Regions from separate parts of the Paeniglutamicibacter sp. NPDC012692 genome, predicted to be linked through region 2. Evidence: predicted binding sites of a transcription regulator. Region 2 holds the regulator's gene; each other region holds the start of a gene.

What was found. Region 2 encodes LexA, which represses DNA repair genes until DNA is damaged. Its sites were predicted from a motif close to TCGAACANNTGTTCGA; they were not measured.
Region 1: the regulator LexA is predicted to act here: its motif matches at 3,378-3,393, upstream of ACFY5D_RS13750 (LexA family protein).
Region 3: the regulator LexA is predicted to act here: its motif matches at 7,362-7,377, upstream of ACFY5D_RS02720 (DUF6504 family protein).

Annotation. Positions count from the first base shown of each region.
Region 1 covers NZ_JBIBDE010000003.1:386,077-396,168, reverse strand. The annotation lists gene ACFY5D_RS13770 (antibiotic biosynthesis monooxygenase family protein) at 1-83, opposite strand, end outside; gene ACFY5D_RS13765 (SDR family oxidoreductase) at 175-969, opposite strand; gene ACFY5D_RS13760 (aldo/keto reductase) at 1,019-1,900, opposite strand; gene ACFY5D_RS13755 (hypothetical protein) at 2,045-2,500, opposite strand; gene ACFY5D_RS13750 (LexA family protein) at 2,939-3,289, opposite strand; gene ACFY5D_RS13745 (cytochrome c biogenesis CcdA family protein) at 3,438-4,313, opposite strand; gene ACFY5D_RS13740 (DsbA family protein) at 4,332-5,069, opposite strand; gene ACFY5D_RS13735 (nucleoside deaminase) at 5,385-5,885, opposite strand; gene ACFY5D_RS13730 (uracil-DNA glycosylase) at 6,044-6,673, shown strand; gene ACFY5D_RS13725 (NAD-dependent epimerase/dehydratase family protein) at 6,670-7,524, shown strand; gene fdhA (formaldehyde dehydrogenase, glutathione-independent) at 7,609-8,829, opposite strand; gene ACFY5D_RS13715 (NAD(P)/FAD-dependent oxidoreductase) at 9,040-10,092, opposite strand, start outside.
Region 2 covers NZ_JBIBDE010000006.1:255,425-265,516, forward strand. The annotation lists gene ACFY5D_RS19000 (ATP-dependent DNA helicase) at 1-1,427, shown strand, start outside; gene lexA (transcriptional repressor LexA) at 1,531-2,250, opposite strand; gene ACFY5D_RS19010 (LysM peptidoglycan-binding domain-containing protein) at 2,536-2,916, shown strand; gene ACFY5D_RS19015 (histidinol-phosphate transaminase) at 3,028-4,143, shown strand; gene hisB (imidazoleglycerol-phosphate dehydratase HisB) at 4,241-4,861, shown strand; gene hisH (imidazole glycerol phosphate synthase subunit HisH) at 4,862-5,500, shown strand; gene ACFY5D_RS19030 (hypothetical protein) at 5,501-5,650, shown strand; gene priA (bifunctional 1-(5-phosphoribosyl)-5-((5-phosphoribosylamino)methylideneamino)imidazole-4-carboxamide isomerase/phosphoribosylanthranilate isomerase PriA) at 5,718-6,461, shown strand; gene ACFY5D_RS19040 (SseB family protein) at 6,615-7,529, shown strand; gene ACFY5D_RS19045 (MFS transporter) at 7,526-8,866, shown strand; gene ACFY5D_RS19050 (DUF1844 domain-containing protein) at 8,967-9,323, opposite strand; gene infC (translation initiation factor IF-3) at 9,647-10,092, shown strand, end outside.
Region 3 covers NZ_JBIBDE010000001.1:618,094-628,185, reverse strand. The annotation lists gene ACFY5D_RS02765 (VOC family protein) at 1-267, shown strand, start outside; gene ACFY5D_RS02760 (gluconokinase) at 498-1,040, shown strand; gene ACFY5D_RS02755 (gluconate transporter) at 1,053-2,573, shown strand; gene ACFY5D_RS02750 (DUF1206 domain-containing protein) at 2,717-3,523, shown strand; gene ACFY5D_RS02745 (hypothetical protein) at 3,605-4,723, opposite strand; gene ACFY5D_RS02740 (hypothetical protein) at 4,998-5,186, shown strand; gene ACFY5D_RS02735 (alpha/beta fold hydrolase) at 5,349-6,032, shown strand; gene ACFY5D_RS02730 (ATP-binding cassette domain-containing protein) at 6,099-6,818, opposite strand; gene ACFY5D_RS02725 (VOC family protein) at 6,865-7,305, opposite strand; gene ACFY5D_RS02720 (DUF6504 family protein) at 7,517-7,828, shown strand; gene ACFY5D_RS02715 (dihydrolipoyl dehydrogenase family protein) at 7,916-9,271, shown strand; gene ACFY5D_RS02710 (DNA polymerase III subunit alpha) at 9,531-10,092, shown strand, end outside.

The DNA of each region.
Region 1 (10,092 bases), on a different contig from region 2:
ATCGATTTCGCCGTGCCGAAGGCAACCTCGAACTCGCCCTCCATTCCGGGCTTGACTGCGAGCAATGCGTGTTCAGTGATCATTCGGCAATTCTGCCCCGGCGTTGCGTCTGGCGGAAACCACAAGCGGAATCGCCGACGTGCGGTGGCATTTGGTGCGGGTCGGGGGCACCGCTCAGTAGGTGCGGTTCCGGATCGCCTCGAGCTGCTCGCGAACCCGGACAGGTTCGTCGGCGAGCGGGAAGTTCCCAAGGTCGAGCACGCCGTCCAGGTTCCCCCGCGGATCGGGCTGCAAGGCCGCGAACACCTGTCCCAGGTCGGACTGTGCAGGGCCTTTTCCGGCAACAAGTTCGAAGGTCTTGCGGGCCGCCGCCGGCGAGCTGAGGCTCGCGACCAGGACCTCAGCGATCTGCCGGCGGGCGATGACCCCGTCGCTGGCATCGCCGGCACGACGCCGGTCGCCCTGCAGCATGACGATACGGTGTTGGTCGGCATCGTTGTAGTCGAACCATCCCGGCCGGACGATGGTGTAGACGTTGCCGCTGGCACGCACGACCCGCTCCGCGCGCCGTTTCCAGTCGTGCGCGCCCGAGGCCCTGTTGTAGCCGCCGTCGTGGACGGTGACGCCGATTGCCGTCATCAGGGCGATGCGCACCGGGCGCCCGGCCAGGGCCAGGAGAACGTTGTGCACGCCGCCATAGTCGACGGCCTCCGTGACGCTCGGACCGCCGCCATGGGATCCGTGGGCAAAGACGACAGCGTCGGTTCCTTCAACGACCCCGGCCAGGGATTCGACGTCGGTCAGGTCGCCATTGGCCAGATCGGTGCCGGCGGGAAGCGCCGCGGCCCTCGCTTGGTCGCGCACGAGAGCGCGAACCTTGAAGCCATGTGCCAGCGCTTCCGAGACGACCAGCCTGCCGATGCTTCCCGTCGCCCCGACGACCAGGACGGTCCGGATGGGTTCAGACATGTTGTTTCCTTTCGCTGCTGGAAATATCGCGGGCCGAAGCCGGCGCGGGTCATGCCTCGGGAATCACGCGCCCGAATCCCTCGGACGTGATCATTTCGGGTTCGGGTCCACCGCGCACGCCCGTGTCGAGCGCATCGATGGCGGCGAGCTCGTCGGGCGCCAGCTCGAAGTCGAACACGTTGAAGTTCTCGGCAATGCGCTCCGGCCGCGTGGACTTCGGGATGGCCGAGCGCCCCTGCTGCAGGTGCCAGCGGAGCATGACCTGGGCGGCCGACTTGCCGTGCTTTTCCGCGATCCGGAACAGGGTCTCGTCCTGGAGGGTGCTCTTTTCGCCGTCCCGGTAGAACGTGATGCCGCCGATGGGCGACCACGCCTGGGTGAGGATGCCGTGGGCGTCATCGAAGGCAACGACGTCGCGTTGCTGGAAGTAGGGGTGCATCTCGATCTGGTTGACGGCTGGGACCACCTCCGTGGCCTCAAGCAAGCGCGTGAGGTGCTCGACCATGAAGTTGCTGACCCCGATGGCGCGGACCTTGCCGTCCGTGTACAGCTTCTCCAGCGCCTTGTATGCGGCGATGGTCCGCTCGAAGGACGTGGGAACCGCCTGGTGCAGGATCAGCAGGTCGATCTGCTCGATGCCCAGCTTCGCGGAGGACTTCTCGAAGGCATGAAGGGTTTCGTCGAACCCGTAATCGGTGACCCAGACCTTCGTCTCGACAAAGACGCCGTCGCGGGACACCCCCGATTCGCGGATTCCCTGCCCCACCTCGCGTTCGTTGAGATATGCGGCTGCGGTGTCGATGTGCCGGTATCCGATGCGCAGCGCTTCGGCCACGGCGGCAGTGGTCTCCTCTGGAGGTGTTTGGAAGACGCCGAGGCCCAGGGCGGGCATGGTGACACCGTTGTTCAAGATTAGGTTCGTGGTTGTCATGTCGGCAACGCTACGCGTTTGCCGGCGGAGGTGGGAGGCCCTGCTATTACCTGTTGTTCCGGACCCTCCCACGCGGGGCTGCGCGATCCGGCGTGATCGGTGGCTGCGCTGAGGCACCTTCAGCAAAGCAAGCCACGACGACCGTTACGACCAGCGTTTCCAATAGGCATCGGCTCCCTGCAGCCATCGGCGACGACGAATCCGCTCCCCCACCACGGGATAGCTATTCGCTTTTCCTGGCAAGTCCGTCGAATCTCCTGCATCCCCTCCATCGAAACTTAGGAAGATCATCAGTGCAATTGCGGGTATGGAGGCGAAGCTGATCAGCGTGAGGACCACCCCGTATTTTCGGCCGGGTGGTTGCAGGTTCCTTTGGCGTAGCCGGAAACCGCCAAGCCAGGTGCCGAGCGAGACTCCGCGGGCATAAAGCACAAAATTGCTTGTCAAGGTTGCCAGTATCAGGAGCACGGCAAGCGGGACCTGGTGTCCGGGCGCGAGAAAGAGCACGGCGATGGCAGGTGCCCAAACCAGAAGCGTATCGACAACAAGCGCGAAGATGAGTGACGGCCAGTTCACGACCTTCTCCTTGGGGATTTCCACAAGCCGATTCTTCCACGCGACTTCTGGCACACCGATAGACGCCGCAGCATCTCACGCCGGATGAAAACCCGGCCGTGTCGGAAGCTGGAGCTGGTCCCCTAAATTGGCTTGCCCCAGGGGTAGTCCACCCACGGCCCGAGGCCCTCCTCCGGGCATGCATTCTCCGCGCCTTTTCGTACGACATTCGCATCCGCAGGATAGCTCCCGCTTTGAAGGACACCACCCTGTTTGACGTCAGACTCTTCCCGCCCGTCGGCGAATCGTGCGTCGTACCGGAAACGGCGTATAGGGCGTTTGAGCCATCGGGACTGTGTCCAGTAGGCAGTGGCCCGGAAGGCGACCGGGAGTTGGGATTCCATGTCAACATCCTGTCAGTGCCGGATCATCCGCACCAAGGACGTCGCCGGCGACGAAGGTCTACCGATTACCGAAAAGCTCTTAATTGACGTGATGCAGGCACCGGGTGACAACGCCCCAGATGCTCGTTTCCTCAAGGATGGAACCGGCTTCGGCCGCCGATTCTTCGTCGCTGCAAAGCACCATGGACCCTTGGTGAAGGACCAGACGACGGATGACGAGATCGCCCTCCTGCACCGCGATGACGACGGACCCGTCCTTGGGAGTCAACGAACGGTCGACGATGACCTCGTCCCCGTGGGCGATGCCTGCCGAGGCCATGGAGTTCCCCGAGACGCGCATCAGAAATGTCGAGGTTCGGTCGCGAATCAGCAACCGGTTCAGGTCGATTCCGCCGTTGTAATAGTCGCGGGCCGGGGACGGAAATCCCATTGCCTCGACGGCACCGACTGGCCCTTGCGACTCGGGGCCGGGCGTGGGAGGTTGCGGCAGATTGATCCCGAACACCGCGCACACCTCCTAGAACAAAGATTCGGCCATCAGCCTAGCAGTGCGGGCACTGCGGCGTTATCCCTCGGAGTCAGCGCCGGGCGCTCTCCGTTGAGCTCAGGGGCTTCTCATCCGCCACGGCGCCGGTGCCGTTGGTCCTGCGGATCGCTGCACACAGCCACCAAACCATGAGCAGTGCGCCAACGAGCAACGTCCACACCCAGGACGGCACCACCGAGTCAAGCCATCGGCCCGAGTTTTCCAGGAACGAGATCCAGCTGGAAGGAAGCAGCTCGGGATTGGATGCCATGCCATTGGTGAAGATCATGAGCCAGCCCACCGCGATGGTCACCGCCCCGATGAGCAGCGAGGTGGTGTGGAATTCCAGCGGTCCGACGGAGAACCTGCGGCCGCGCATCCAGCGCACGGATCCGTGCCCGGTCTTGCGAATCAGCAAGGCGATGAGCAGGATCGGGATGACCATTCCCACCCCGTAAAGCCCCAGCAGCAGGCCACCGCGGGCGGGGCTTGCGGAGGTCAGCGCGAGCGTCAGGATGGCGCCGAGCACCGGCCCGGTGCAGAACCCCGCCACGCCGGAAACCGCGCCCAGCGCAAAGGTCCCGACCAATGATCCGGCCGCCGGCGCGGGCCTGCCACCCGGAATGAACCGGGAGAAATCGAACCCGCCGCCCAATGCGGTGACCAGACCCAAAACGATCAGCACCCATCCGGCTCCGGTCAGCAGGACACCGCGGTCGATGCTCAGCGTTCCACCCAGCCAGCCCAGACCCAGCCCCAACGGCACCAAGGTGATGAGCAGCCCGGCAAGAAAGACGGTTCCGAGGCTCAGCAGCTTTGCACGCGACGCGGCAATGTTGGCGAAGAAGGCAGGCAGCAGCAGTGCATTGCAGGGGCTGAACACCCCCAGCATTCCGCCGATGACGGCGTAGGCGAACCCGACTTCCATGCGCGTTGGACCTTCCGCTTAGCCGGCGAGCTCGGCGTCGATGGCCTGGACGAAGACCTCGAGCGGCTGGGCTCCGACGACCGGGGTTCCGTTGATGATGAACGTCGGGGTCCCCGTGACGCCAAGGTCTTTGGCCTCGTCGTGGTTCTTCTGGACCAGCGCGGAGGTTTCCTCGGACGCGGCATCGGCCACCAGTTGCTTGTGGTCCACGCCGATCTTCCCGGCGAGTTCCTTCACGCCGGCCGCAGAGAAGTCCGCATTCTTGGCGGTGGCCCCCTCGGCAAAGATAGCGTCGTGGAATTCCTGGTACTTGCCCTGTTTGCCTGCGGCAACGGCTAGTTCGGCGCTCTGGCGGGAGTTTTCGCCGAAGAACATGATGTCCCGGTACTCGATGCGGAGCTTGCCGGCGTCGACGTACTGCTGCACGATCGTGGGCAGGGAATCGGAGGCCCACTTGGCGCAGTAGCCGCACTGGAAATCCGAGTAGGTGACCATGGTGACGGGTGCGTCGATGGCGCCGACGGCGGTCGGGTCGTTGGCCTCACGGCGTTCGACGTTGATCTTCTGCTGCGCGGCCTCGGTGTTCGGCGCGCTTTCGGTGGCCTGCGCGGTGGGTGCCGGCACGGCGGCCACCGAGTCCCCCGGGGTGGGGATCTGCATCCCGATGATGATGCCGATCAGCAATGCCACGGGGATCGGCATGATCCAGAACCAGGGCAGCTTGGGCTTGGCCGGTGTTTGGGTTGCTTCTGACATGAGGGAGACGCAGGGTCCTTCCATCGGGGGCGTTCCTCACCGAGGTGTCAGGCTACGCAAGTATCCAGGCGCTCCAACGTCCGCGGCAGGGGTTTACCTAGAAACGTATCGGAGCCACGGACACAAGGTGAAATCGCGACCCGCGGATGCCCAGCGGAAACGGAGGCCCACCGGACGGCAGCCCGTTGGCACGGCCGTCGAATTCGGGTTCTTACAGGTCGGCCCTGATTTTGTGGATCACAGTCAAGCCGCGGCCCGTCTCTGCGTCGATGCCCGCCCGATCGTTTCGCGTCCCCAGATATTTGAAAGGGTGCCTCACGCCTTGGCGTTGGGGGCGCCGTCCGGCGCATGGTGGGAGCGGTAATGCAGGGCGCGAATCTGGTCGACAAGTTCCTCCGCCGGGCCGTCGACCACGATGCCCGGCACAACCACGCCCACGGGCAATGGCGCCACCGGCGCGGGCTCGATGCCCCATTCCCGCAGCCAGTCATCGAGCATGGCGCCCGAGGCGACAAACACGATCCTGCCCAGGCCCGCCCAGCCATGCGCCCCCGCACACATGGGGCAATGCTCCCCCGAGGTGTAGACGGTGCAGGCGGCTCGCTGCTCGGCGGTGAGGTTCCGGAACGCCCATTGCGCGATGGCCAGCTCCGGGTGGGCGGTGCCGTCCCCGGACACCACCTGGTTGTGGCCCTCGAACAACACCGTCCCGGCCTCGTCGACGAGGATCGATCCGAACGGCTCGTCCGCCGCTTCCAGCGCCTGCCCGGCCAATTCGATGCAGCGCCGCAGGTAATCCAAATCGATCTGGTTCATTCCCATCGCCCCATCATCCATCGACAATTGCCGGTTGACCAAGCAGTTCCTACGCCGGAAATGCCCGGGTGGATCCGCCGGAACCGTGTGCCCGCCGGGCGGCGAATGCGCGGACGGCACAATCGGCGTAGGCTCAGGGGTAGGGCGAAAGGTTAATAATGAGCCAATCCGAGTACTTTGAAGAACAGTTGAGCAAGGTGGAGGACGATTCCATCGCCGAACTCACTGCACTATGTCGCAAGTTGCAGGAACAGCAGCCCGGTTCGCGGGTCCCGCTGATCGATCCGATACACGACGTGGATGAGGCTCGGGTCATTTCCCTGCAAATCGCGCCGGGTCCCGGATCATCCTCGGGCTTCCTCTCCCTGCGCAACGACGATCCGACAGCCGCCCGACTTGCGTCGGTCTATGAGGCAGCCGGGCTGGAACCGCGCTACGGCATCCCGTGGAACGTGTTCCCGTGGGAACTGCCCGACGGCGGAACCAAGCTGACCCCGGACCAGGTCAAGGCCGGGATCCGCCCACTCAAGGAACTGATGCGCATTGCGTACCGGACCTCCGCGATCGTGGCGCACGGCACCGAGGCCAAGCGCCTGGTGCAGGCCTGGATCAAGGCAGGTGGCCAGCAGGTCATCAACCAGCGCGGCATCAAGATCTACGAGGTGCGTTCCACCGCGGACCGCGCATTCCTGGGATCGGCCGAAAAGCAGCAGGTCTGGTTCGATGAAATGGTCGCCGCCTACACCGACGCCATGGCGCGCGCCGGACTGCGACCCACCGAGAAGTGAAGGTCCTGATCCTCGGTGCCGGAGACCTCGGCACGGAGGCAGGGCTTCGCTTGGTCGCTGCCGGACACGAGGTGACAGCTTGGCGCCGACGCGCCGAGTTACTGCCAGCTTCCTTCATTGCGGTGTCCGCCGACCTGGGTGATTCCGAGCGGGCGCTTCCGGCCATCGACCCGGACACCGAACTGGTCATCTTCACCCCCGCGGCGCCCGAGCGCAGCCTCGAGGCGTACCGTCGCACCTATTTGTCGGCGGCGCAGCGCGTCATTTCGGCGCTGGAACGCGATCACGTACACCCCCGGCGCTTCCTCATGGTCTCGTCCACCGCCGTCTACGGCGATGCCGCCGGCGGCCTGGTCGACGAGGGCACCCCCATCGATCCGCGCACCGAAACCGCGCAGGTGCTTGCCGCAACCGAGGACCTGGTGCTGAAGCAGGCCGGGACGCCGATCGTCCTGCGCCTCGCCGGAATCTACGGGCCCGGCCGCAACCACCTGATCAACCAGGTCAGGGACGGCAAGGCACGCACGGCAGGACGCGTGGTGTGGACCAACAGGATCCACCGCGACGACGCCGCGGCCGCGATCGTGCATCTGGGAACCATGGAAAAGACCCCCGAACAGCTGTATCTTGGCGTCGACCATGAACCTGTGGATCTTGCCGACGTGCAGGGATTCCTGGCCGAGCGCATGGGCGTTGCGCCTCCTTCGGCGGGCGAAGCCGCGGTGAACCGCGGAGGGGACCGGCGGCTGTCCAACGAGCGGCTGCTGGCCAGCGGTTTCGAATTCGCATTCCCGACCTACCGCGAGGGCTACGCCGGCGTGCTGGCGGGCGAGGGCGTCCGGCATCCCTAGCCGCCGACACCCTCTGGGAACGCAAAGAGGTGCATTCCAACCGGGCTCCGGCCCGGCTGGAATGCACCTTCGTTTGGATCGCGGCTAGTTGTTGACGTAGCCGTTCGGGTTAAGCACGTACTTCGTTGCCGCTCCGGCATCGAACTCGGCGTAGCCGCGCGGCGCGTCAAGCAACGAGATCGCCTTGGCGTTGACCGCCTTGGCGATCTGGATCTTGTCGTGCAGGATCGCCATCATCAGCTGGCGGTTGTACTTCATGACCGGGCACTGGCCCGTCGTGAAGGACAGCGACTTGGCCCAACCCGTGCCGAGGCTCAACGACAGGCTGCCGCGCTTTGCGGCATCGTCGACGGCCCCCGGGTCGCCCGTGACATAAAGCCCCGGGATGCCCAGTGCGCCGCCCGCCGCGGTGACGTCCATCAGCGAGTTCAGCACCGTGGCCGGTGCTTCCTGGGCCCCCGTGCCGTGTCCGTGGCCGCGCGCCTCGAACCCGACGGCGTCGATGCCGCAGTCGACTTCCCGCACTCCGAGGAGCTGCTCGATCTGGTCCGCCGGATCGCCGTTGCCCACGTTGATGGTCTCGCAACCGAAGCTGCGGGCCTGGGCCAGGCGTTCCTCGTTCAGGTCGCCGACGATGACCACCGCGGCGCCCAACAGCTGGGCACCAGCTGCCGCGGCCAGTCCGACGGGGCCCGCACCTGCAACGTAGACCGTGGAACCCACGGTCACGCCGGCGCTCACGGCCCCGTGGAAGCCGGTGGGCAGGATGTCGGAAAGCATGGTCAGGTCCATGATCTTTTCCAACGCCTGGTCCCGGTCCGGGAACTTCAACAGGTTCCAGTCGGCGTACGGGACCAAAACGTACTCGGCCTGGCCTCCGACCCAACCGCCCATGTCCACGTACCCGTAGGCACTTCCGGGGCGATCCGGGTTGACGTTCAGGCAGATGCCCGTCTTTCTTTCCTTGCAGTTCCGGCAGCGGCCGCAGGAAATGTTAAAGGGAACCGAGCAGATGTCACCGACCTTGATGAACTCGACGTCCGGGCCGACCTCGATGACCTCGCCGGTGATTTCGTGCCCGAGGACCAGGTCCGAGGGCGCCGTGGTGCGACCGCGAACCATGTGCTGGTCCGAGCCGCAGATGTTGGTGGTGACAGTTCGCAGGATGACCCCGTGCGGGACCTTCCTGCCAATGTTGGCCGGGTTTACACCCGGTCCATCTTGTAGTTCGAAGGTGGGAAACGGGGTATCGATGACCTCGACGATTCCAGGCCCCTTGTACGCAACAGCTTTGTTACCTGACATGAGTTTTCCTTCCTGTGACCAAAAGGCCGGGGCAAGCGCCTCGACCTCCCGACAGGCTATCGACGAATATGGCGATTTGCCATAGTTAATCGCACCATATGTTGGTAATCGCAACTTTTAAGGAAAAGTTCGCACAAAAGATAACCCCGGCATCAGGTGCGGGGTGAATCCGCACCTGATGCCGGGGTTATCAGGAAACTCTGCTGGAGGCTAGAAACCCTTGCGCAGCGGGTTGAAGTGACGAGCCACTGCGGGCTTGTCTTTGCCCACGATGCCTGCGGCAAGCAGCTTGCCGGTCAGCGGGCCGAGGGCCACGCCCCACATGCCATGTCCGCCGCCGACGTGGACGCGCGGGGACTTGGTGGCACCGATCAGCGGCAGGCCGTCGGCGGTGCAGGGGCGTCCGCCAACCCACTCTTCCTTGCGGTTTTCCCAGTTGATGCCCTTGTAGACCGGGGTCGCCGCGGCCACGATGGCCTCGATGCGCTTGGGCTCCAGGGCGTGGTTCGCGTCGCGGAACTCCATGGTGCCGGCGATGCGGAAACGGTCCCCGAGCGGGGTGCAGGCCACGCGCTGGGTCGGGAAGTAGATCGGGTGGGTCGGCATGACCTCGGGCTGCACGGTGAACGAGTAGCCGCGGCCAGCCTGGACCACGATGTTCACGCCGAACTTCTTGGTCATGTCGTTCAGCCAGGCGCCGGTTGCCATCACCACGTGGTCGGCGGTGATCGAACGGCCCTCGGAACCGATGACGGTGACCGAGCTGCCGTTGTCGCGGATGTCGGTGACGTTGAACGCGCCAACGATATCGCCGCCGCGGGCGATGACCGACTCCGCCAGGGACTCCATGTACTTCGGCGGGTTCAGGAAGCGCTGGTTCTTGATCGCCACGCCGGCCGCAACACTGTCCGACAGGGTCGGTTCCATCGCACGCAGCTCGTCGCCGGTGAGCAGGTCAAACTCGACGTTGCCGCCGGTCTTGTGGATCATGTCGAATTCGTGGAGCAGGCCGTCGCGGTCCTTCAGCGACTTGAAGCCGGTGAGGAACGGGTTGGCAGGCTTGGTCTTCTCGACCACGCCGGGGCCCGCATTGGTGCCTTCGGCAATCTCGTCGAAGGCGTCCAGGCCGGTGGTGCCGATCTCCGAGTAGATCCGCATGGCTTCCTGCCACTTCTTCGGGGTGCTGTGCCAAGCGAAGCCCACCAAGAAGCGAAGCAGCTTCGGATCGGCCTTCAGCGGAATGTACAGCGGGGAGGCCGGATC
Region 2 (10,092 bases):
TGGACTGCCTCGGATCCCAGAAGTGCCCGATGGCCTCCGAATGCTTCAGCGAGATGGCCCGCGCCCGAGCGGCAGATGCCGATGTGATCATCACCAACCACGCAATGCTCGCGGTGTCGGCGTTCGAAGGCCTGGCCGTGCTGCCGGACTTCGACACCGTCATCATCGACGAAGCCCACGAGCTGCAGGACCGGGTGACAAGTTCGGTGACCCGCCCGCTCTCGGTCAACATGGTGCAGACCGCCGCGTCGGCGGCCCGCAAACATTGCGCGGTGGGCGTCGACTCGCTGAACCAGGGTGCCAAGGCGCTGCAGCGCAGCCTCGAAGGCGTCCCCACGGGCTTGATGGCCCGCGGCCTCAACGAGGAGCAGGAAGCCGCGATCAACCAGATCGCGGAGGCCGCCCGCGTGGTGCTCTCCGATTCGAAGCCCGAGGCCAACGCGCCCGCGGACGGCGGTCGGCAGATGGCACGTTCGCAGGTCATGTATCTGGTCGAGCAGTGCACCAAGATGCTTGAAATGACCGAGGAACGGGAAGTCATCTGGGCTTCGCGCCCGGGGCACTTCAGCCCGGGGGAGGGCTACGTCCAGCCCGACGAATCGAGCCAACCCACGCTGAATGTCGCGCCCCTGTCGGTTGCCGGCAAGTTGCGCGAAGGGCTTTTCGACGGGCGCACCGTCATCCTGACCAGCGCGACCCTGGCCATCGGCGCGGCCTTTGAGCCGGTCGCCGGTGCCTTGGGACTGGTCGGCGACGGCGCACCCACCTGGAACGGCGTCGATGTGGGAAGCCCGTTCGACTACCCCAAGCAGGGCATCCTGTATGTCGCCAAGCACCTGCCCAAGCCCGGGCGCCAGATGTCGCAGGAAATGATCGGCGAGATCGAAGACCTCATCAAGGCTTCCGGGGGAGGGGCCTTGGCGCTCTTCACTTCGCGTCGCGCCGCGGAGGAGGCGGCAGAGATCCTGCGTTCCAGGCTTGACGTGCCGATTCTGTGCCAGGGTGAATCGAGCATGAAGGCCTTGGTCGACCAGTTCTCCGCCGAGCCGGACACTTGCCTCTTCGGCACCATGACCCTGTGGCAGGGCGTTGACGTGCCGGGCAATGCGTGCCGCCTGGTGATCATCGACAAGATCCCGTTCCCACGGCCCGACGACCCGCTTTCCTCGGCGCGCAGCCGGGATGTCGCCAAGCACGGTGGCAACGGGTTCATGGCAGTGGCGGCGAGTCATGCAGCTGTCAGGCTGGCGCAGGGCGCAGGGCGCTTGATTCGTTCTGTCAACGACCGCGGCGTCGTGGCCGTCCTGGATTCGCGTCTGGCGACGGAACGCTACGGAAGCTTCCTGCGGGCCTCCTTGCCGCCGTTGTGGGCGACCCCCGACAAGCCGACGGTGCTGGCTGCGCTCGAACGCCTCAGCGAAGGCTAAATGCGGTGCGGCTCCCCGGGGAGTCCAAGAGTTGAAACATTAAATGAGTCAGGGGCCGGTCGTTGCGACCGGCCCCTGACTCATTGAAATACGTGTGGCTTCGCTAGATGGAGCGCATGACCGAAACGACCTTGCCCATGACCGTTGCCGCATCACCGAGGATCGGTTCGTAGCGGGAGTTCTGGGGCAGCAGCCAGGTGTGGCCATCGCGCTGGCGGAAGGTTTTCACCGTTGCTTCGTCGTCGAGCAACGCCGCAACGATGTCGCCGTTGACTGCCGTTTGCTGACGCCGTACGACAACCCAGTCGCCATCGCAAATAGCGGCGTCGATCATGGAATCACCGCTGACCTTAAGCATGAAGAGCTCGCCGTGGCCCACGAGCTGGCGCGGCAGCGCAAACACGTCCTCCACGGCCTCATCGGCGAGAATCGGGTTGCCTGCGGCGATTCGTCCCACCAGCGGGACCATTGCCGTGTCGGACGAGGTCGTCAGCTCCGAGACGTTCATGCCGTTCGCGGCCTTGAGCTCGGCCTGGCCGGACACCACTTCAAGTTTCGTGTCGGTCTTGAGCTGCAAGGGCAGCAGGATTTCCATGGCGCGCGGACGGCGGGGGTCACGACGGATGTAGCCAAGCTTTTCGAGCTGGCTCAACTGATGGGTCACGCTCGAGAGGCTGGCCAGGCCCACCGCGTCACCAATCTCTCGCATGGAAGGTGGGTAGCCGTTGGCACTGACCGAACGCTGGATTGTTTCGAGAACCTTTTTCTGGCGAATGGTCAGGCTCTTCGCGTCACGCCGAGGGGTTCGTTGTTCGGTCGTCATTCTTTGTGCCTCATCCCGATCGTCGGCGGTTGGCCCGCGCGTTCCGCAATTTGTCGGTGCGGAGTGATGAAGTGAATTCACCGTTCCACATCACTCATGTTAGTGGACGGAAGCGGCGCTTTCAAAGATTTGTTCGAACCGATCTGGACACGTGTCGTTGAAAAGTGCTAGAAATAACTTACGAACTACGAACACATATTCGAAAGACGTGTTCGAACAATAGAAGCTTGTTCGATTCGTGGCCCGCTCGCACCGGCCCGTCGTACTCAAAGGAAAGGCAAAGACATGGCAAGCACTGCTCTCTCGGCCCCGCTCCACCTCGTTCCAGACCCCATCGCCTACCACGCCCCGCAGGAGGCGCCGCTGCGGCTGACCCGTCGGGGGAAATTCGTATTGATCGCCATGCCGATCTTCCTGGCCAGTCTGGGCGTTCTCATGCTCCTGGGTTTGTTCCTTTCGCCGGCCAAGGCCTCGGCCGATGTGCCGCTGGGTGTCGACGCCGTCAGCGTCACCGTCATTGAGGGCGATACGCTTTGGGGGCTCGCTCGCGAGTTCGCGCCTCAGCTGGACCCACGCGAGGCGGTGCGGCAGATCACCGAAATCAACAACCTTGAGGGAAGCGTCCTGTTCCCGGGGACCGAGATCTACGTTCCAACGGCACGGTAACTGCCGCGCTACTGACGGCGGGTGTGACCCGCGCGTCATTGAAAACCGATTGTTACCCCGTTCCACATTGCTGATTCTGATGCCGTGGACCGCGCGCCCTAGACTTATGGGGTGAATGAACGGCTAAATCGCCTGGCAAAATTGCCCCTGCGAGAGAATCTTCAAGGTCTTGAACCTTACGGCGCACCGCAAATCGACGTTCCAATCCAGCTGAACGTCAACGAAAACACGCATCCGTTGCCAGAGGCCGTTCATCGCGCGATCGTCGAAGAGGTATCCGCAGCCGCGCTGGGACTCAACCGCTACCCGGACCGTGAATTCACCGAATTGCGCGAGCGCCTGGCCTCCTACCTCGGCCACGACCTGACCGCTGAGAACATCTGGGCAGCAAACGGATCCAACGAAGTGTTGCAGCAAATCCTGCAGGCATTCGGCGGGCCGGGTCGCACGGTCATGGGATTCCCTCCCACCTATTCGATGTACCCGCTGTTGGCCAGCGGAACCGACACCACCTACATTGCCGGTGTTCGATCCGAGGGCTATGCCCTGACCGCGGCCGACGCCGCGGAGCAGGTGCGGGCCTCGGCGCCCAACATCGTTTTCCTCTGCTCGCCAAACAACCCGACGGGCACGGCCCTGGGCCTGGATGTGGTCGAAGCCGTCTACGAGGCAGGCGTTGCCAGCAACGCCATCGTCATCGTGGATGAGGCTTATGCGGAATTCGCGCACAACGGAACCCCGTCCGCGTTGTCGCTGTTGCCGGGCCGCGAGCGCTTGATCGTCTCACGCACCATGTCCAAGGCATTCGCCCTGGCCGGTGCCAGGGTCGGTTACCTCGCCGCAGCTCCGGAGGTCACCGACGCGATCCGCCTGGTCCGCCTGCCGTACCACCTTTCCGCGGTGACCCAGGCAACGGCCAACGCCGCGCTCAAGCACGTCGAGGCATTGCTGGCCAACGTCGAGGACATCAAGTCCCAGCGCGACCGGATCGTCAACGAGCTGACCCGCATGGGCCTGAACCCTGCGTCCTCCGACTCGAACTTCGTGTTCTTCGGCGGCCTGGAAAACCCCCGGTACATCTGGGAGGGCCTGCTCGAAGCCGGAGTTATCATCCGCGACGTCGGCATCCCCGGCCACCTGCGTGTCACGGCCGGCACCGAAGCCGAAACCACGGCATTCCTGGTCCGCCTGGAAGAACTGCTCAATCAGGGTCCGCACGGGCACTAACGCTAAACTCATAGGTGCGGGGTTGCGCCGGACACATCGGTGTCCCCAGTCCCGTGTTTCACATCCTCGTCTAAACGCCTGATCAAAAGGAATGTGCATGTCTGCCGAAAAACTCACGGGTCGTCGCGCTCGCCTCGAACGCACCACCAGCGAGTCCTCCGTTTTTGTCGAACTCGATTTGGACGGCACCGGCCGCTCAGAGATCAGCACCAGTGTTCCGTTCTACGACCACATGCTGACCGCGCTTTCCAAGCATTCGCTGATCGACCTCACGGTGCGTGCCACCGGCGACACCCACATCGACGTGCACCACACCGTTGAGGACGTTGCCATCACCATCGGCGAGGTCCTGCGCACCGCGCTGGGCAACAAGGCGGGCATCCGCCGCTTCGGCGAAGCCACCGTTCCGCTCGACGAGGCACTGGCAAACGCCGTTGTCGACATCTCCGGACGCCCCTACCTGGTGCACACCGGCGAGCCCGCGGGCCAGGAGTACCACCTCATCGGCGGCCACTTCACCGGTTCGCTGACCCGCCACATCTTCGAGGCCCTCACCCTGCACGCCCAGATCTGCCTGCACATGACCGTGATCGGCGGCCGGGACCCGCACCACATCGTCGAGGCCCAGTTCAAGGCCTTCGCCCGCGCACTGCGCGAGGCCGTGGAGCCCGATGCCCGCATCGGCAACGCCATCCCGTCCACCAAGGGTGCGCTGTAAATGGCAGATCGCAAGAAGGTCACGGTTCTTGACTACGGTTCCGGCAATGTCCGCTCCGCCGTGCGCGCACTCGAGGCGGCCGGTGCCGAGGTAACGCTCTCGGCCAAGCCCGACGACATCCTCAACTGCGACGGGCTCTTTGTCCCGGGCGTCGGCGCCTACGCCGCCGTCATGCAGCAGCTCAACGACGTCGGAGCCATCCGCTGGATCGGACGCCGCATCGCCGGCGGCCGCCCGGTCCTGGGCATCTGCGTCGGGCACCAGATCTTCTTTGAAGAGGGCGTCGAACACGGCGTGCGCACCCCGGGCATGGGCGAATGGCCGGGCACCGTGGAGCTGCTCAAGGCACCGGTCGTCCCGCACATGGGCTGGAACACCGTCACGCCGCCGGAGGGCAGCAAGCTCTTCAAGGGCATCGAGAACGAACGCTTCTACTTCGTGCACTCCTACGCGGTGCAGGAGTGGAACTTCGACGTGGCCCAGCCGAAGATGCTCCCGCCGCAGGTGACCTGGTCCGAGCACGGGGTCCCCTTCGTTGCCGGCGTGGAAAATGGCCCGCTGTGCGCGCTGCAGTTCCACCCCGAGAAGTCCGGCGAAGCCGGCGCGCAGTTGCTGCGCAACTGGTTGGAGACCCTCTAAATGTGGACCATCCTGCTCATGCTGTTGGCCGGGCTACTGGCCGGCGGTGCAATTTCCTTGCGCCAGCAGCGGGCGCACGTTTCCTGGATCATCGCCTGCTGGATCCTCGCCGGCATGGCCCTGGTCGCCGGATACCTCCTGACCTTCTGAGAACCCTGAGCCGCCACCCCCGCGGTGGCGGCAGGGCCAGCGGCCCGCAAAAACCTAAGGATTGATCATGACCAACACGCAAAACCCCATCCTCGAACTGCTTCCCGCCGTCGACGTGGCGGACGGCCAGGCGGTGCGCCTGGTCCAGGGTGAAGCCGGATCCGAAACCGGCTACGGCGACCCGTTGGAGGCCGCGCTTGCCTGGCAGAACGCCGGCGCCGAGTGGATCCACCTGGTGGACCTGGACGCAGCCTTCGGCCGCGGCCACAACACCGAGATCCTGCGCCGCGTCGCCGAGGAACTGACCATCAAGGTCGAGCTTTCCGGCGGCATCCGCGACGACGAGTCGCTCGAGCGTGCGCTGGAATTCGGCGCCACCCGCGTGAACCTGGGCACCGCCGCCCTGGAGAACCCGGAGTGGACCGCCCGCGCCATCGCCCGCCACGGCGACAAGATCGCGGTTGGCCTGGACGTGCGCGGAACCACCCTGGCTGGCCGGGGCTGGACCAAGGAAGGCGGCGACATCTGGGAGGTCCTGGCACGCCTTGAGGACGCCGGGTGCGCCCGCTACGTCGTCACCGACGTGACGAAGGACGGAACCCTGCGCGGCCCGAACGTGGAATTGCTGCGCGAGATGTGCGCACACACCTCGAAGCCCGTCATCGCATCCGGCGGCATCTCCAGCCTCGAGGACCTTCGCGTACTGCGCGAACTGGTCCCGCTGGGCGTCGAGGGAGCCATCGTGGGCAAGGCGCTCTACGCGGGCAAGTTCACCATGCCCGAGGCGCTGGATGTCGCTGGCCGCCGCTAGCATCCACCCGCACGCCCGGCATCCACGGGCGAGTTGCACCACACCAGCCACCCCGCCGCCCGCGCCCAGTTCCGCGCGCCAGTAGGGAATCAGGGCCGGTCACCACGCAAATGGTGACCGGCCCTTGTGCATGCCGCACGATAGCATTTCCGTATGAGCGCGAATTCACCTTCTTCCAACGGGGCGCCCGAAAGCCCCCGACACCTGCCCGGACACATTGCCGCGGCGCTGGCCCGTGCCGGGTCACCGGCCGACTCCGCCGGGCAAACCTGGGAAGGTCGCGACCTCAGCGGGGAGGGGAACCCCCTGCACAATTTCGACAACGACAACGGGCTCATCGACGCAAGGCTTGCGGCGGCCATGGACGCACTGGTCGCCGGAACCGGCACCGAGCAGGGCGTCCACGCGGCCCTCGCCGAATCGCGCATCTACATCGCCGTGGTGGCACAGCTGGCCGAGGGCGGACTCGGCGAACACGGCTTCACCGAGGACAAGGAAGCCGACATGGCGCTGGTGACGCTCAACGCGCCCGACGGCCGCAAGGCGCTACCGGTTTTCAGCAGCGTCGAGCGCCTGCAGGCCTGGCACGGCGAGGCCCGCCCGGTTGCCGTGTACGCCCCGCGCGCGGCCCTTTCCGCCGTCGCCGAGGAAGCCCAGATGCTTGTCCTCGACCCCGGCGCCGACTTCACCTTCGTGTTGCGCCGCCCCGGCATGTGGGCCCTGGCCCAGCAAAAGGACTGGACGCCCAGCTACCTCAACGAGGAACTCGCGGCCATCGTCGCCCGGCAGGCGGGAACCGAGGAGGCCCTGGCCTCGATCCACATCGTTCCGGGCCAGGGCGTGGGAAGCCGCACCGCGCAGGGCGCCAGCGTGCCCGGCGGGGGACCGGGGCCGGAACTGCGCCTGGAGTTCACCTTCCAGCCGGGAGTGGACGAGGCAACGGCCCGCGCCTGCGTGACGCGCATCCACTCGGCGCTTGCCGCGAACGCGGACTTCGCCGAGAACGTCGATTCCCTGGAAGTCGCACTCAAGGCGGGCGCACCGACGCAGCCGGGGCCCAACGCATGAAATTCGGTCGTTACGGCGAACTGCTTCGGCAACCAGGGGTAGCGCCGCTGCTTCTGGTCGGCATGGTGGCCAGGCTGCCGCACGCGGCCGTCGGCATGCTGTTGCTGCTGCACCTGGTCAACGAGCTGGACCGCGACTGGGGATCGGCCGGACTGGTCGTGGCGTTGATGACCATCGGCATCGCACTGGGCGCACCCTGGCGCGGCCGCGTGGTCGACATGTACGGGCTGCGCCGCGCGCTGGTGCCCTCGATCATCGTCGAGGCGGTGGTGTGGAGCATCGTTCCGCAGGTCTCGTTCATGTGGGTGCGGCCGCTGGTGTTCCTCGGCGGGCTGTTCTCATTACCCGTCTTCTCCGTGGTGCGCACCGCCCTGGGCGTGATGACCACGGGGGAGACCCGGCGCTCGGCCTTCGCGCTCGACGCGATGGGCACCGAGCTGGTCTTCATCGTCGGGCCGGCCACGGCCGGAATCGTTGCCACCAGCCTGAACACCACCATCGGCATGATCGGCATCGCCGTGGCGGCCTCGCTCAGCGGCCTGGTGCTGATGATCCTGAACCCGCCCACCCGCAGCGACCAGCCCGGTGCCGTCGCCAAGAAGGCGAACCCGCACGAGGAGCGGCTGGCAGCCGAGGCGTCGCTGATCGCCTCCGGCCCCGGCGGGCTGGCAAACGTCGAGGGCGAACTGATCCTGGCCGGCAGCAAGTCGACCCAGGCCCGCATCGCCGCACGAGGTAAGGCCTTCCGCAACAAGTTCGGCTGGGTCAGCGCCTCCGTGGTCGCCGTGTTCATCGCGGCCTCCGGCGCCGGGCTGGTTCTCTCGGGAACCGAGGTGGGCATGCTTGCGCTGCTTGACGAGAAGAACAGCTCGGGCCAGTTGGGCATCGTGTTCTTCTTCTGGTGCGGCGCTTCGCTGATCGGCGGGTTGATCTACGGAAGCCTCAGCCGGCGGATTTCGCCGATCGTGCTGCTGCTGGCCATGGCCGTGTTGACCCTGCCGATGGCCTTTGCCAATGACACCTGGTCGCTGGCATTGCTCTCGATCCCGCCGGGGATGCTCTGTGCGCCGGTGCTCTCGGCGGCCTCGGAATGGCTCACCGACCTGGTGGCCGAAAAACGACGCGGCGAGGCCATGGGCTGGTACGGCTCGGCACTGACCAGCGGCACCGCGTTGGGTTCCCCGATTACCGGCGCGACGGTCGATGCGCTGGGGTTTGCTGCCGCATTTGTCGCCGTGGGCTGCATCGGCGCGGCGGTGAGCGTTGCGGCATTGGTCGCGCAGCAGGTGCGCCGACGTCGCCGCGCCCGCGTGCGGACGCTCGTCGTCGAGGCGTAGGCGCAAGCTGGCTTGGCACCGCCAGGGCCAAAGAAAAAGTGCGGGTCCCGTTTCGCTTGAAACGGGACCCGCACTTTTTCTTGATGATGGAGCTGAAGTGTTAGTTCACCGGGCCGGTGAGCTTTTCGCCCGGGCCCTTGCCCGGTTCGTCCTGGATGAAGGACGCTTCACGGAAGGCCAGCTGCAGGGAGCGCAGTCCGTCGCGCAACGGTCCTGCGTGCTGGGAGCCGATCTCCGGCGCTGCGGAGACGACCAGTCCGGCCAGGGCGGTGATCAACTTGCGTGCCTCGTCGAGGTCTTTCAGCTCTTCGGCGTCGTCGCCGGCGGCAAGACCGCACTTGACGGCGGCGGCGCTCATCAGGTGGACGGCGGCGGTGGTGATGATTTCAACGGCTGCCACTTCGGCGATGTCGCGAATTTCGTTGGTGGCGTCCGGATTGGTTTCAGGAGTACTCATGATGCTAAGCTTTCCATAGACCGACTGAATCTGTGTATTTGGAAGCGTCACCCAAGCGGTGAATGTGACCAAACAGCCTGGATCCAGTAAGCAAGTGGAGGCCACTCCCACCCGCAGCAGCCGAATCAGGCGGCCGGGTACATTCGGTACCTGTCACCTCGCGTGGCGGGTCAAGATGAGCAATCATCGATCGAATCTCGAGGCCTTCGCCTGCACCCGCAGCCGAGGGCCTTTCCTTTTGCTGTGGTGGCCTGAAACTACGAACTACTCAGGAGCTACACATCAGCGATCCACGCATTAATGATCGAATCCGCGTCCCAGAGGTGCGGCTCGTCGGCCCAGCCGGTGAACAGGTTGGCATTGTCCGTATTGAGGATGCTCTTCGTCTTGCCGTGGAGTCCGATCTTGATCTCGTTGAGGTTGCGCCTACCGCAAAGCCTCCCGTGTGCAAACTGATGGACTTCGGAAAGTACAAGTACGAGGCCGCGGTCAAGGCGCGCGAAGCGCGTAAGAACCAGACCAACACGGTCCTCAAGGAAATTCGTTTCCGCCTGAAGATCGACACCCACGACTACGAAACCAAGGTCGGCCACGCGCTGCGCTTCCTCGGAGCGGGCGACAAGGTCAAGGCCATGATCCAGTTCCGTGGTCGTGAGCAGCAGCGTCCAGAGATGGGCATCCGCCTGCTGGAGAAGTTTGCAGCAGCAGTTGCAGAGGTTGGCGTTATTGAGTCAAGCCCCCGCATCGATGGCCGTAACATGGTCATGGT
Region 3 (10,092 bases), on a different contig from region 2:
TTGGTCTTCACCCTTGCAGGCTCCGGCGCACTTGCGCTCCTGAGCGACCCGGAAGCAAAACCCTCTCCGCACACGACCGCGAGCTTCGAAGTCCGCGACATCGCCGCTGTCATCAGCGAACTGGACGCCAAGGGCGTTGTCTTCGAGGACTACGACCTGCCGAGCCTGAAGACCGTCGACCATGTTTGCGTCTTGGGGTCGGAGAAAGCTGCCTGGTTCAAGGACCCCGACGGCAACATACTCTGCCTCCACGAGAACCTCGCCTGAGGCAACCGACACCGGCGGTCTTGATCGGTGGAGTCGATCCGTCCAAATGGCCCGCTGGCCCCGCCGCCGGTTCTGCCGGAATGCGTCTCCGGCAGAACCGGCGGCGTCGTGTCTGCGGGCAACCTGAATCCCCGGCCCCCGTTGGCGACCGTCCAGCGGCCCGAAATTGCGGCGGCACTCCGTGCCGGCGGACTACAGACATTCCCCGTTCCCGGTGTCATCATGACCTCATGAGTGCTCAGGTCACGGCGTCCGGGGCGGATCCACTGGTTTTGGTCCTGATGGGTGTTTCAGGTTGCGGGAAAACCACGGTTGCCGCCTTGCTTGCCGGCCGATTCGGCTGGGATCTGGAGGAAGGCGACGGACTGCATCCGCAGTCGAACGTGGAGAAGATGCATGCCGGGCGTCCGCTCACCGATGAAGACCGCTGGCCGTGGCTGGAGAAGGTCGCGGGATGGATCGAAGGCCAGCTCGATGCCGGCAAGAACGGCGTCATCACCTGTTCGGCCCTGAAGCGTTCATACAGGGAGATCCTCAACCGAAGGGGCTCCGGCGTTCTGTTCATCTACCTCTCCGGGTCCTTCGAAGTGATCAAGGCCAGGCTGGTTGCACGCCACGGCCATTTCATGCCCTCGACCCTGCTGGAAAGCCAGTTTGCCGACCTCGAGGAACCCGCCGCGGACGAGCCGTGCATCCGGATCGACGTCGGTCCGCCACCGGCGGAGATCCTCCGGAAGATTCTTGGCCAATTGAACCTGAACAACCCAGCCTGAGCGGAAGAAATCATGAGCGCGCCAATCACGGGTGTCGGAATCCTCGCCGACGCCGCCTCAGATCAAATGCATGAACCGTGGACCTCCCACGACACCCTGGTGCTCGTCATTGCCGTCCTTGGCATCGTGCTGGTCGTCGTCCTGATCATCTGGGCCAAGATGCACGCCTTCCTGGCCCTGACGATCAGTTCGCTGCTGGTCGGCGTCTTTTCCGGCATCCCGCTGGCCAACGTGACCAAGTCGTACGAGACGGGGGTCGGCGGGGTCCTCGGGTACGTGGGTGTCCTGATTGCGTTGGGGGCGATGCTCGGCAAGCTCCTGGGCGACTCCGGCGGCGCGGACAAGATCGTCGACACGCTGCTGCACGGCAGCAGGGCGATGCTGCCGTGGAAGATGGCGCTGATTGCCGGCATCATCGGCATCCCGATGTTCTTCGAGGTCGGGCTGGTGCTTCTGGTTCCGGTGGTCATGCTGGCGGTCCACCGTTCCAAGGGACCGGCGATGCTGCTGGCCATCCCGGCGCTGGCGGGCCTGTCCGTCCTGCACGGCTTTGTCCCGCCGCACCCGGGGCCGGTGGCGGCTGTCGGGATCCTGCACGCCGACATCGGCATCACCCTGGCCCTGGGCCTGCTGGTTGCCATCCCGACGGTGGCCATCTGCGGCCCGCTGTTCGGCCGTTTTGCGGCCCGGTGGGTGCCGATCGGCCCGGCAGGCGCGGGGCTCGCCTTCCTCGGGGCCGAGGCGGGAGCCGCCGGCGGCGGGAACAACCAACCGGCGGGCGGGCAGGTGAAGCAGGGCAAGCACCAGCTGGGGGACTCGGTGGAGTCCGCACCGCGGCAGGGGGCCCGTGACCCGCAGGCCAAACGCATCCCGTCCTTCGGGTGGACGCTGGCCACCGTGCTGTCCCCGGTGTTCCTGATGCTGCTGCGTGCCGCGGCGGACCTCTGGGTCGATCCGCAAAGTGCGCCGTACAAGGTGCTCAACTTCATCGGCGACCCCGTCGTTGCACTGCTCATCGCGGTGCTGCTGGCCATGGTCACCTTCGGGACTGCGGTGGGATTCTCGGCCTCGACGCTGGGCAGGAAGATCGGCGAAAGCCTGCTGCCCATTGTGGGGGTGCTACTCATCGTCGGCGCCGGGGGCGGTTTCAAGCAGGTGCTGGTGGACGGCGGCACCAGCACAGCGATCGGCAAGGTCGCGGTCGCGCTCAGCCTCTCCGCGCTGGTGCTGGGTTGGATCGTGGCGGTGCTGATCCGCGTCGCCACGGGATCGGCGACAGTTGCGACAGTGACCGCGGCCGGCATCGTGGCGCCGCTGGCCGCGGGCCTTCCGCCGGCGCAGCTGGCCCTGGTGGTGCTTGCGGTCGGTGCCGGGTCCCTGTTCTTTTCCCATGTCAACGACGCCGGTTTCTGGCTGGTCAAGGAGTACTTCGGCATGACCGTCTGGGAAACGATCAAGACGTGGTCGGTGATGGAAACGCTGATTTCCGTCGTGGGACTGCTGATGACCGTGTTGCTTGCCGCGTTCCTGTAGGCCGTCGAGGGCCTCCATGCGCCGGGCGACAATTGATGGTTGCGCGCCGAGCATGGCCAGCAAGCCCCGGGTGATGTAATCCTTGGACGTGTATCCTCTCGCGTGTGTGCAGCCAAAGGAAAGGCACGGCCATCAACAGGGACATGAAGGACGCAGCGGAAGCTGTTGAGGACGCCTCGAACTCCAGGGCTTTTGTGCTGGCCGCCAGAACCGGCTTCGCGGTGAGCGGGATCCTGCACGTCTTGATCGGGGCCATTGCCATCCAGCTTGCCTTTGGGAAAGCCCCGAAAGCGGACCAGAGCGGAGCCATGGGCGAGCTCGCCACGCAGCCGGCAGGGTACATATTGCTTTGGCTTGGGACGGCAGCGTGCGTGGCGCTGGCGCTGTGGCAGTTCAGCGAGGCGGTCTTCGGATACCGGAGGATGAAGACGAATGCGAAACTGGGGAAAAAGCTTTCCGCCGGAGTCCAGGGGATCGTGTTCCTGGCGCTGGCCTTGACGTTTGCTTCCTTCGCGGCAGGCCAGGGCAAGAACAGTGGAAAGACGACGAGTGATACGTCGGTCCAGATCATGAAGGCTCCGCTCGGCCCGCAGCTGCTGGTGGCTGCGGGTGCCGTCATCGCGATTGTCGGCATTGTCTTTGTGGCCAGGGGAATCCTGCTTTCCTTCACCAAGCAGCTGGACATGCCGGCGTCAAAGGCCCTTCGTCTGGCAGTCACCGTTCTTGGCGTGGTGGGCTATGTGGCGAAAGGCATCGCGCTGTTCCTGGTCGGGTTGCTGTTCGTCGTCACCACCCTGCAGGCCCGCCCGGAAGAATCCACCGGGTTGGACGGCGCCCTCAGGGCGGTGCGGGAGCAACCCTACGGGGTGTACCTGCTCACCCCGATCGGCGTTGGCCTGGTTTGCTACGGCCTCTACCAAATTGCGAAGTCGCGGTTTGCCCGCATGTGACGGTGCCAGGGCAGTCCGGGTCCCGTGCGTGGGGACCCGGACTGCGGCTGTTCAGCCTTGGCCTTCCGGCTGCACGGGTGTTCAGATGATTTCCTGGTGCGGGCCCTGGTGCACGGCCCTGTAGATGCGGTTGCGCAGCTCGTTGGCCTGCCGTGAAGACAAGGTGCTCTCCAGCGGCCTGATGGTGATGCGCATCAGCGCATTGTCTTGCCCCTTGCTGATGCCGAGCCGTTCGCGCGCCGGCTCCGGAAGCTGGTCGCTGTTTGTGCGTGAGAGAAGCTCGACGGACTCGACATGGCCCGAATCGCCGCCAAGCGCCCGGCGCACCGCGTCTCCCAGCGTTTCCTCGTCCTCCCCGGCGTCGATCACCACCGAGATGTCGCGTCGCGCAGGCGGAAGCGGGGATACCGGCCGCCACGGAGACAAATCCTGCATCTGTTCGGCTGCGCGCTCGCCGGTCGCCCGCAGGTAGCGGATATCGGGAATGCGCTTGCGCAGCATCAGCGCCCGGTCCAGGCCCATGCCCAGGGCCAATCCCGACCAGTGCGCCGGATCCAGCCCCGCGCACTGGAGCACCTCCGGGTGGATTTGCCCGCATTCGGCCAGTTCCAGCCATTCGCCCTCGTGCAGGACGTCGATCTGCAGGCCGTTGGTGGTGTAGGGATGCACCGCCGGCGTGGTTTTCCACTCGGCCCCGGGAAGCACCGCGTCGACAAGCGTGCCGATCATCCCGTCCAGGTCCTCCTGCGTGGTGTGCGGTGTGGAGCGGATGCGCCAGAGGTCCACCTGGTGCGGTTCGCCCACATGGGTGCGGTCCACGACATCGCGCCGGTACACCAGCCCGGGAACCGCAAGCAGCTCATCGACGTCGGTGCGCCCCTGGTAGTGCCGCAGGGCGGCCGGAAGATCGGCGGAGGTGTGACTGCGCAGCATCGTGGTCGGGCTGAGGTACCTGGTGTACCTGCGGGCCCGGGTGACATCGTTTCCTTGGTATTGCAGGCTGTCGTAGTTGTCCCGGATGGACACGATCGGCGGGTTCCTGAGGATGCGGGTGGTGCAGTTCCATGATTGCTGCAGGGAGTCGACAACGCCGTGCAGCAGGGTTTGCATGGCGTGGGCGCCCTGCGCGGGATCGCTGAGGTCGCGGACCGTGAGGGAAGCGTGGAGTTCGCCGGGGGTGAGGTAGATCGGGGTGGTCATGGTGTCTCCTGGAAAGCTGCGGGGAAATGGGAATCACCCCCGGTTGGCAGCAGTGGAGACAGCGAATGCTACGAGCGCACGTGCACGTACCCACGGCTGGTACCCAGCCGGGGGTTCATAAATCGGGAATCTGTGCGCATGCATCCACGGTAACAGACGCCCGGCGCGGCGCGGCGAAAGGACTTTCCCCGTTGGCGGGCGTTGTCCAAACCGGGGCGATTTGCGCGGTTGGTGGGTCTGCCCAAAGGCGCGGAAAAGGTCTAGCGTTGGCCACATGAGCGAAGAAGCCAAGGACCCGGCGGAACACCCGGAACACGGGCATCCGCACCCTCACCACCTGACGCACAACACCGACGAGCGTGCCGTGAGCGATGTGCAAAGTTCGAAGTGGGGCAGCGAGGGCGGAGCTGTGCCGCCGGATTACGATCCCGACCTCGACGACGATGAGGACGAAGACGACTGAACCCCTTGGGCCTTGGCCTGTGAGGGGTTTGTGCGCTGGATCCTGCGCAAAATCCTTCCGGATGGTTGGACACGGGCGTTGCTCGGGGTCCCGGGGATGTTCTGTGCCGAAACCGTCCGGAGTCCCATAGCCCGAACACCAACGAATCAGAAGGAACAGACCATGAGTGCCACCATAGTCCTTGTCCACGGCGGTTTCGTCGACGGAGCCGGCTGGAAGCCGGTGTATGAGGAGCTTCAGCGCGACGGCTTCGACGTGCGCGTTGTACAGAATGCGACGAAGTCGCTGGCAGATGACTCTGCGATGACGCGTCAGCTGATCGACGGCCTGGAAGGCCCCGTGGTCCTTGTTGGCCACTCCTACGGTGGGGCGGTGATCACCGAGGCGGGGACCCACGAGAAGGTCGCCGCCCTGGTGTATGTCACTGCGTTCGCGCCGGATACGGGGGAATCTGTCAACACCCTCATTGAGGGGTTCCCCCAGGACGGGCCCCAGCCGCCGATCCTGCCGCCCGTTGATGGGTATCTTTTCCTGGACCGCGAGAAGTTCCACGAGGCATTTGCCGGGGACGTGCCCGCCGACGAGGCCAGGTTCATGGCCGATTCGCAGGTGCCGTGGGGCCTCGAGGCCCTGGGCGGTAGCGTGAGCGAAGCGGCATGGCGCGCAAAGCCGAGCTGGTACCTCCACGTGACCGAGGACCGGATGATCCCGCCCGCGGCGCAGGCCTCCATGGCAGAGCGCATCGGGGCCACCGTCGTGGAAACGCCCGGCAGCCATGCGATCTACGTTTCGCGCCCCGGCGTCGTGGCGGACCTGATTCGGTCGGCCGCGGCCGCTGTCTCCTAAACTCCGTGAGGTGAGGGGGTCCGCCTTCGTCGGGCCCCCTCACCCATGCGAGCCCGGGACTGCTTCCTAGAGATGGCGCAGGTAGCGTCCGGGCATGTTCATGAAGGACCGCCAGTTGGTGACCAAATCCAGGTCGTCCCATTCGCTGTGCCGCAGGCCCCACGGCCCGACCTCGTAGATATCGGCTCCCGGCAATGCCGCCAGCAATGGCGAGTGGGTGGACATGACGACCTGGGAATCGCCGGTGGCCATCAGGTCCTTGAGGATGCCCACGAGCGCCAGACAGCCGGAGAACGACAGCGCCGATTCGGGCTCGTCGAGTACCCACAGTCCTCCCTCGCGAAAGCGGTTGACGATGAGTTCCAGGAATGATTCTCCGTGGCTCATTTCATGGAAGCGGGGTTCGGGCCGCGTTCCCGGGTTTTGCTCGAGATACGTGTAGAAACCGTGCATGGTTTCGGCGCGAAGGAAATACCCCCGGCGGCTCGCCCCGGGGTTGCGGATGACTTGCAGGTGCTCATCCAGGATCGATTCGGTGACTCTGGTGCTGTGCTGGGCACCGGTGGAGCCGCCCTCCGGCGACAGCCCGTAGCTCGCCGCGATCGCCTCGACCAAGGTCGATTTTCCCGAACCGTTTTCCCCGACCAGAACCGTGGCGGAGCCCAGCTCCAACCCGTGTTCCAGGAGATGCCGGACCGGTGGCAGGGTGTGGGGCCATTCGTTGCGGGGCGCCGGGTTTTGCGTGCGTTCGGTGATCCTGCGAATGGGGAAACTGGAAATGTGCATGATGCCCGGAACGTTCTTTCCGTGGGAATGGGAGGAAGCGGCGGCGCTAGACGCCGGTAACGAACCCGTCCTCACCGATGCCGAAGGATGGGTTGTGGACGAAGTCCCAGCGGAAGCCGTCCGGATCCGCCACGCAGGCGCTCGTTCCGCCCCATTCCCTGGTTGTCGGGGCGCCGACGGACGTGGCACCCGCAGCCATCGCCTTCGCGTACAAGTCGTTGACCTCTTCAACGCTGCCGGCGTTGTGGCCAAGGGACATCGGGGGCGCTTGCACCCCGTGGCCCACATCCCCGTACTCTCCGGGCATCGAGGCGACGTTCCACAGGGCAAGCATGAGGCCGTGGCCTGCCTGGACGAAGAGGATTTCCCCGGGAATGTGGGAAACCTCGCGGAAGCCGAGGCCCTGGACATAGAAGCCGCGTGAGCGCTCAACGTCGCGCACGCCCAGGGTCAAGGCGGTGATCATGGGTGCTGGTACTGGAGTCATGGGCACGAGTCTATGCCCTCGGAATTGCCGAAAAGTAGATCTCAGGGCGTAAGTTGTCGTAGATATGTTCTAGTCTCACCTTGTATAGAACATAGTTTCTAATAAAATGGTTGAGTGCGCCATTGAATCCCGTGCGGCGCTGCTTCCTTGGGTCAGAATGGGTCCGGGGGCGGCGCCGCTTGGCGGTGTGGGGCGAGTGAGAGGTGGGGGCGTGGGCATTTTTACCCAGTCGATCGAGGTCGACTGCATACCGGCGGGGGTGCCGCTCCGCATGCGTTGGCAAGGGCGGGAATACAAGCTGGCCGCCGAGCCGGTGCGGTGGTTCCAGCGGCGCGACTGGTGGAAGGAGGAGCTGCGGGCCGAACGAGGCCGCGGACCGGGGCTTGTCGACTACGAGGTCTGGAGGCTGCAGGTCAGGCTCGCCGGGGTGGGCCCCCTGCGGACCTTCGAGGTCTCCCGCCAGGTCGAGACCGGAAGATGGTGGATCATCAAGATCCACGACGCCTGCGGGGAAAGTGCCTAGCCCCGTTCTCTGGCTGTTCGCCGGGGTAAGTGCGAGGCTGAAGGGCAAGGCATTGCATGGCGGATTCATGAACGCAGGAGTGGTCTTGTGGAGGAAATATTCGATGTTGCCATCATCGGCATGGGCCCCGGCGGGGAAGTTGCCGCCGATAGGCTGATCGCCGCCGGCAAGAAGGTTGTGGTGTTTGAATCGGAGCTCATTGGGGGTGAGTGCGCCTATTGGGCCTGCGTCCCCTCCAAGACGATCTTGCGGGGACCGGAACTCCGGGACGAAGCCGGGCGCACCGCCGGAATTTCGGGCGTCACACTCAACTGGCAGCAAGCCCGGGAATATCGCGACTACATGGCCAGGCATCTGGATGACAGTGCCGAGGCCGAGGGCTACCTGCGGCGCGGAGCCCAGGTTGTCCGCGCGAGAGCCGTCATCGCGGGACCGGGTCGAATTCAAGCCGACGGCCGGGAATACCTGACCGACCACATCGTCGTCGCCACCGGAACCGCGCCTATATTCCCTTCCTTCCCGGGAGCGGACCAAATCACCGCATGGGGCAACCGCGAGGTGTACACGCTCGCGGAGCTGCCGCAAGCGGTGGCCATCGTCGGCGGAAGTGCCGTTGCGCTGGAAACCGCCACCTTCCTGGTCGGATTCGGAGTGGACGTCACGCTGCTCAACAGGAGCCAGCGCCTGCTGGGCCGCGAGGAGCCCGAGGTTGCCGCGCTCGCCGAAGCCTACCTGCGAGAGTCGGGGGTGGATGTGCGCATGAACGGCTCGATCGCCAAGGGGCGAGCCGAGGGAGGGAGAAGCGTGCTGACGCTGGGTGACGGAAATGAACTGGCCGTGGACGCCGTCGTCTTCGCCACCGGACGGATCCCGCGCACCGAGGGGCTGGGCATCTCACTCGCCGGAGGGCTGCTGGATGACAAGGGGTACATGCAGGTGGATGAGCACTGCCGATCGGCCGAAGGGCTCTGGGCGTTGGGCGACGTCACCGGAATCATGCCCTTTACGCATGTCGCCAAATACCAGGGACGCGTCGTCGCCGACTGCATTCTGGGGAAGGAGCGAATCGCCGGCTACGGGGGGATCCCGCGCGTGGTGTTCACAAGCCCGGAAATCGCGGCGGTCGGACTTACGCGGGAGCAGGCCGACCTGATTGGCATTGAGACCGAGGCCGTCAGCGTGAACCTGCCCGAAACCCTCGCCCGGCCATGGACCTACGAGCAAAACCCGCGAGGGGACCTAGGTATCCTGATCGACCGTCGGCAACAGGTCATGATCGGCGCATGGGCCGTGGCGCCGCAAGCCAGCGAATGGATCCACCAGGCGGCACTCGCCATCAGGACGCACATCCCGCTTTCGGTCCTGCGCGACCAGGTCCCGCAATTCCCCAGCTACAACGAGGCCTACCTCGTGGCATTCGACAGGCTCGGGCACTCCGGGTAGGCACGCCCGGCGAAAAGAGGGCGCGGGTGCGCCATCTCATGCGAACCACATAATCCCTGATCACCGCCAAAGCCATGCGACACGAACGCACGCGGAGGGCAAATGTGTTCCAACGCGACTTGATTCGAATACATGTTCTAATATGATGGCTCTACCCCCTGCACGGCGGACGGCCCACGTTGCTCCCACACCGAAGCGACAAAAACCTTCAAACCCGCACCCAGCAAACGAAAGGGGCGCCGCGAAGGGAGGGACGAACATGCCCACGGGCTTCACCCACCTGCACGTGGCATCCGCCTTCAGCGCCCACTACGGAGTCTCCTGGCCCGGAGACCTTGTCCAGGCAGCGCTCGCCGACGGCGCCGACGCACTGGCCATCACCGACCGTGACGGACTCTACGGAAGCGTCAAACACCTCAAGGCCTGCATCAAACACGGGATGGACCCCATCCTGGGGGTGGACCTCGCAACCCTCGAACCCGCACCCCGGCCCGGCGACGGCAAGACACGCAACCCCCTGCGCGTTTCCGGGCGAATCATCATCCTGGCCAAGGGACACAGCAACGGAACCGGCTACAAGGCCCTCTGCCGCCTGGTCTCCGCCGCACATCAACCAACAACACCCGACGGGATACGCAAACAACACATAGGCATCACCCCCGGGGAGCTGGCAACCCACGCCCTCGACCCCGAGGGCGAACCACTGCTCACGATCCTGCTGGGACCAAACTCCGACGTGGGCCTGGCAACCCAACACCACCGCTACGACCAGGCCCGCACCCTCATCCACCGATGGCGCACACTCCTGGGGGAGAGAACAC